One region of the Flavobacterium sp. RSP49 genome, then DNA from elsewhere that is predicted to be linked to it. Evidence: riboswitches for the same ligand, from Rfam matches in the RefSeq annotation. Region 1 holds a riboswitch; the other holds the start of a gene.
The links. A riboswitch is a leader RNA that binds a small molecule or an ion and turns the genes downstream of it on or off. The one in region 1 is predicted to bind S-adenosylmethionine.
Positions count from the first base shown of each region.

Region 2: linked by a shared signal. The riboswitch ahead of EKM02_RS00670 (Na+/H+ antiporter NhaC family protein) and the one ahead of EKM02_RS05780 (alpha/beta fold hydrolase) in region 1 are both predicted to bind S-adenosylmethionine.

Region 1 covers NZ_RYDN01000007.1:64,408-67,832, reverse strand. The annotation lists gene thrA (bifunctional aspartate kinase/homoserine dehydrogenase I) at 1-176, opposite strand, end outside; gene EKM02_RS05780 (alpha/beta fold hydrolase) at 195-1,157, opposite strand; SAM riboswitch class I at 1,236-1,343, opposite strand; gene EKM02_RS05775 (hypothetical protein) at 1,576-1,785, opposite strand; gene metK (methionine adenosyltransferase) at 2,536-3,425, shown strand, end outside.
Region 2 covers NZ_RYDN01000001.1:150,528-153,952, reverse strand. The annotation lists gene fabG (3-oxoacyl-[acyl-carrier-protein] reductase) at 1-681, opposite strand, end outside; gene EKM02_RS00670 (Na+/H+ antiporter NhaC family protein) at 863-2,185, opposite strand; SAM-I-IV-variant riboswitch at 2,240-2,336, opposite strand; gene EKM02_RS00665 (hypothetical protein) at 2,463-2,885, opposite strand; gene sucD (succinate--CoA ligase subunit alpha) at 3,101-3,425, opposite strand, start outside.

The DNA.
Region 1 (3,425 bases):
CCGTTTTTAGCGGCAATACTTAAAATTTCTTCTAATTCATCCGTAGCATTTCCTCGCGCCGAAACCACAATAGCAATTTCCTCGCCTTGATTTACTTTATCAATAATAATTGCAACCACCTTATTTATTCCGTCGCCATTCGATAACGATTTTCCTCCAAATTTCAATATTTTCATTGTGTTCTGTTTTTTGGCTTAGAATATATCCTGAAGCAAATTGTGTAATTGTTTGTACTCTATCAAAAAAGCGTCGTGTCCGTGGATGGAAACTATTTCCTGATAGGTAACCCTCTTTTTATATTTTTTTAATTCCTCGTACGTTGCTTTATTTTCATTTGCCGTAAAAAACAGGTCGGAATTGATTCCAATAATATGAATCTCGGCTTCAATTTTTGAAGTTATCTCTTCGAATGATGTGCGGTCTCTGGTGATATCGATTGTTTTCAACAGTTGATTCATCATTTTATATGACGAAATTTGAAAACGTTTCTGCAATTTTTCGCCGTGATGTAGCAACCAGCTTTCTACATTAAAAATCCCCAATTCTTCATTGGTGGTTCGCTGAAATTTTGCAGCAAATGATTCCGGAGTTCTATAGCATAACATAGCATGAGTGCGAGCGTCTTCAATAGGTTTCGAAGAGTTGTTGAGAATTTGTTCCTGCAAAAAGCAATTGGCAATTAGCCAGTCTGTCGATTTCCAATCCGTTGCAATAGGAATTAAATGTTGTGCGATTTTTGGTTCTAAAGCGACCATCTCCCAAGCAATTCCGCCACCTACAGAACCCCCAATAATGGCGTATAGTTTTTTAATATCCAGAACCCGAATCCCTTCAATAAAAATCCTGGCAATGTCTCTGGCAGTAAAATCTAAATAATCTTCGATCTCAAAACCATCAAAACCATTTCCGGGAACATTAAATGCGAGTATTGTATATTTTGTAGTATCTATGGTTTTGTGTGCTCCAATTAAATCATTCCACCAACCGTTTTCGCCCACAACTTGTGAATTTCCGGTTAAAGCATGGTTGACCAAAACAATTGGTGCCGTATGCAATTCTGGCCCAAAAACTTGAAAACTTACGTTTAAGTCGGCATAAAAAGCGCCACTTTTAGTGGTGAAATTTTGAAATGTAATAGAGGTTGGTTTATTTTCCAATGGCAAATCTTTTATGATTTTTGATCTGTGTTTGGAAATATTATAAAGAAAGTCAGGTGTTATCTAGACTAATTCTTAGTGTTATCTTTCCACGATGAGCGTGGTAGAATGCAGCACCTTCTTCGATAAATCGAAGGGTTGCTAAGGCTTCATCGGGTCTAATCCCTCTGCCTTTCTTTATAACATTTCAATACGATTGTGAACTTATGAGTGCAAATTAAGCATTATTTTTTGTAACAACCAAATTTTTATGTGGATTCGCTTATTTGTTTGGGCTCCATAAATCCAAAAAACAATTCACACGCAATTGTTATTCTGACGAAGTAATGAGGATACTCATCCCGTTTTCTTACTTCGTCAAAACAACACTTTTAAACATCCTTTGAAAATCTCAAAACCGAAAATAAATTCGGATTTATTAAATAAAAAGCGCTTCATTCTCTTGGGAATACATTAGGAAAAGCAATGAATTAGGTACTATTTTTTGTGCCAAAACATCGTTCTTTGAGATCTCAAATCTAGGATGAATCAATTCATTCTTAGAATCGTTTTCCTTTTCTTTTTTATTTCTGAAATTAATACTTTTTAATAACCGAAATGTCTTTGTAAAATACTTTGTTGTGCTCATAATTTTTAGGTTTTAGGTGTTAATATTCATTTTTGGTCTCCTTGTATGAATTGTTGTGAGATTTGAAAAAAATCAGAAAAACAAAAAACCCTTTTAGATCCATATCCAAAAGGGTTTTAAGTTATACACTTACTTTTGGAATCAACAGCCGCGAATACACATAATGGCATTGACACAAATCATGTTATTGACTGTTGCGTTATTTATTTTTTGGCTTTTTAGGTTATTCATCGAGGCTTTTTGTGACTAAAAAATCTATTCTGTTTATTACTATTCAAAAAAAAAGCTTCCCGTTATCCGGGAAGCTTTTGATATATAATTTGATTTAAATTATGCAATAAGCAACCCTCAGGAATTTTCCTGTGCGACCTTAAACATATTACAAATATTAAATTTCATTTTTACTTTATTAGAATTTCAAAATTGCAAATTATTTTTTAAATATCCAAATAAGTTTAAGAAAATAATAGCGAAACTATTTTAAATATTATTTTTTCTTAATAATTTAGAACCCGAAAAATATTTATCCTCAAAAAAAACAAAAGATTAATTTGCAATTCAAAATGGTTTCATACATTTGCAATCAAATACAAGAGGAAAAATTTGAACTGATTGCAACCTCTTCATAATGAAACAAATTCATTATGAGTACTGAACGTTTTTCAGTAGAAAAAATGCTAAAGCAGAAACTCTTCTTTAGTCCTTTTTAGCAATTATTTTTTCTCGCTTAATTTAAAAATAACAATAATTATGGCCTATTTATTTACGTCAGAATCTGTAAGCGAAGGACATCCAGACAAAATTGCAGATCAAATTTCAGACGCATTAATTGATAATTTTTTGGCATTTGATGCTGACTCAAAAGTAGCTTGCGAAACTTTAGTAACTACAGGTCAAGTAATCTTGGCAGGTGAAGTAAAATCAAATACCTATTTAGATGTGCAACAAATCGCTCGCGATGTAATCAAGAAAATTGGTTACACCAAAAGCGCCTACATGTTTGAAGCGGATTCTTGTGGTATTCTTTCTGCTATACACGAACAATCTGCTGACATCAATCAAGGTGTTGATAGAGCAAATCCTGAAGAGCAAGGTGCTGGTGATCAAGGAATGATGTTTGGTTACGCAACAAATGAAACAGAAAATTACATGCCTTTGGCACTAGATTTATCTCATAAATTATTAAAAGAATTGGCCGTTTTAAGACGTGAAAATAACGAAATCACCTATTTGCGTCCGGATGCTAAATCTCAAGTGACGTTAGAATACAGTGATGACAACAAGCCAACTCGAATTGAAGCTATTGTAATCTCAACACAGCATGATGATTTTGACGAAGAAGCTACGATGCTTGCAAAAATCAAAAAGGACATCATCGAAATTTTGATTCCAAGAATTATTGCAAAAAATCCAGCGAGTGCTCATTTATTTAATGATCAAATTAAATACCACATCAATCCAACCGGAAAATTTGTAATTGGAGGACCTCACGGAGATACTGGACTAACAGGTAGAAAAATTATTGTAGACACTTACGGTGGAAAAGGTGCTCACGGTGGTGGTGCATTCTCTGGTAAAGACCCTAGTAAAGTAGACAGAAGTGCGGCTTATGCTACTCGTCACATTGCTAAAAATCTAGT
Region 2 (3,425 bases), on a different contig from region 1:
AAAGAAAAGGCACGCATTGGCAACGTCTTCAGTTGTTCCGCCACGTTTTAATGGAATTCCATCTCTCCATCCTTTTACAACATCTTCGTTTAATTTAGCCGTCATTTCCGTTTCTATAAATCCCGGAGCAATTACATTACAACGAATGTTACGAGATCCTAATTCCAATGCTACAGATTTCGAAAAACCAATAACTCCCGCTTTAGAAGCCGCATAATTCGTTTGTCCTGCATTTCCTTTCACTCCTACTACTGAACTCATATTGATAATTGAACCCGAACGTTGTTTCAGGAAAGTACGCTGAATGGCTTTAGTCATATTAAAAACCGATTTCAGGTTAACATCAATAACTTGATCAAAATCACCTTCAGACATTCGCATCAATAGGTTGTCTTTAGTAATTCCGGCATTGTTTATCAGAATATCGACTGTTCCGAATTCAGCTAAAACCGCATCTACAAGAGTTTGTGCTTCATTAAAATCAGCTGCATTCGATTGATATCCTTTGGCTTTAATCCCTAAAGCGTTCAATTCATTTTCCAAAGCCAAAGCTGATTCAACAGATGAACTATACGTAAAGGCAACGTTTGCACCGTGTTTTGCAAAAATTTCCGCAATTCCTTTTCCAATTCCGCGACTCGCACCAGTAATTATGGCAACTTTTCCTTCTAGTAATTTCATATTCAAAAATTAGTTTAAATTTTATTTGGAGCTATTCCTGCTATCCGCTTCAATCTTTTATGACCGCTATCGCTCACATAAAAGGATTTCCACTACTATCAGGGCTATCTTACAATGGTCAAATATATAATATTTCCCTTTTTAAAAAAAATTCAAAAGCAATAACAGTCAAATTCAACTCTTAAATTTTAAAGAAACGCTTAGTCCATTTGTCCCAAAACGAACTGTAAATAGCCACTAATGTGAAAATTAATAAAAACAAATGATACCAGGCATTACTAATTAAATCAAAGAAATTTAAGCTACCATTGGCATAACTCAATATAAGTAATATTTGAGCGCCATAAGGTAAGATCCCCTGAATTACACACGAAAAAATATCCAGAATTGCTGCTGTTTTTTTTGGATTTAAATTGTATTCATCATTAATTTCTTTGGCAATAGGTCCCGTAATTACAATAGAAACAGTATTATTGGCGATAGCCAAATTAGCAAATCCAACTATAGCGCCAATTCCGGCCTGTGCTGATTTTTTGTTTTTAATTCTTTTTTTTATTTGGACTAATAAATATGTTATTCCGCCCGCTTTATCTACCATCGCAGCTAAACCTCCCGTAAGCATTGACAATAAAAAAATATCTGTCATGCTGGTAAATCCCTCATATATTTTTTGAGTGAACTCCATGAGCGTAAATAAACCACTAAAATATCCAATAATACCAGCTAATAAAGTACCAATAAGCAATGTTGAAAAAACATTAACACCCACAACCGCCAATACTATTACTAAAATATAGGGTACAATCGCGATCCAGGAAAAATTATTTTTTGCAATGGCAACGGTAATAATATCCGAGTTTAAACCAAGATAAAAGAAAACCAAAATAGTCAAAACCGCAGCCGGAAAGGCAATAAACAAGTTAATTTTGAACTTGTCTTTTAAATCACACCCTAATGATTGTGTAGCGGCAATTGTAGTGTCAGAAATCATGGAAAGATTATCACCTAGCATAGAACCACCTAAAAGAGCGCCAGCTATGAGCGGTAATGAAGCTCCACTTTTATCAGCTAATGCCACCGCGATCGGGCCAATCGCTACAATTGCACCTACTGACGTACCTGTAGCAGTTGATAAAAAAGAAGCTATCAAGAAAATTCCTAATGGAAAATAAGCAACGTCAATGGTATTTATTCCAAGATTCACAACAGCATCTACCCCGCCCATGGCTTTACTTACCACAGCAAAAGCTCCCGCCAGCAAATATATTAAGCACATCGTTATGATTTTACTCTCACCACACCCTGCAATTAATGTAGCCACTTTATCCTCAGTAGAAGATTTAAATAATAAAAAAGCAGCAATGATACCAACTAAAACAGCTATTGGCGATGGAAAAGCATAAAAATCATTTAGAATAATTCCCGCTCCCAAAAAAGTAAAAATAAAAACAAATAAAGGAATTAATGCAAAGGCATTTCCTTTGTCTTTTGAAAATAAAGTCATAAAAATAATTTAAAATTAAAAATTACGACGAAAAACAAAGCTAAAAATGGGAATGTAGACAACATTTTTTCCAAAGGATTTGGCTTATCGTTTTAGCACCTTGCTTGTTGCTGCAGGTTGCTATCCTATTGAAGGATTCGTGATAACGGGTGCAAAAGTAATTAATTATTTATGAAATATTTTGAATTTTACTCTAAAAAATAATAAAACAAAAAAAACGCCACATAAAAATGTGACGCAATTATAAGTAAGATATTGAAAAACAGTCTTTAAATAATTAAAAAGCTACATTCCATTTTGGCAATCTTCCATTTTCGTCTAGGAAGTTTTGTAAAACTTGTCCTTCTATGAATGTTGGAATCACTTTAGTTTTATCGTTGAATGTCTCATACCAAACCACTTCTAGCGTGCTGATCTCTTCAATTTTCATTTGCGCTGGCCAAGAATATTTTCTTCCTGTTTTAGCAAATTGGTGTCCTTCAACAATCTTTTCTTTTAGACCTCCATTTTTGATTTTCAAAGTTCCGTTATTTTGGACAGTTCCGGTAGAACCCACCATAATCAACTCTTTCTCTTCTGCTACGGCATATACTAAAAATATTCCAGATCCTTCTGAAGCATTACAAACTTCGGCTAAACTATCTTCTGTAGTGAATGAAAACTGATTGGTAACTTTGAATTTTTTTAACTCTTTATACATTTTTTTTATTTTAATTTGAATTGGCTTCAGCAAAAAAATACCCAGCAATACCGCGAAGTCCATTAGAAACCATTCGTTTATGTTTACTTTTATTAGGATTACATCTGAAAAACAGATTTATTTACTAAAGTGCAAAGATATTTCTTTAATTGAATTTATAATAAAAAAAGCCCCACAAAATGCGAGGCTTTTATAATATTTAGTTAGAGTTTAGATTAACCTAAAACTTCTTTTACTTTTTTACCAATTTCAGCTGGAGAATCTACTACGTGAATACCACATTCTCTCATGATTTGCTTCTTTGCTTCAGCAGTATCGTCAGACCCACCTACGATTGCACCTGCATGTCCCATTGTGCGTCCCACTGGAGCGGTAACTCCTGCAATGAATCCTACAACTGGTTTACGATTACCATCAGCTTTGATCCAGTGAGCTGCATCAGCTTCTAATTGTCCGCCAATTTCACCTATCATTACAATACATTCTGTTTCAGGATCGTTCATCAATAATTCAACAGCTTCTTTTGTTGTAGTTCCAATA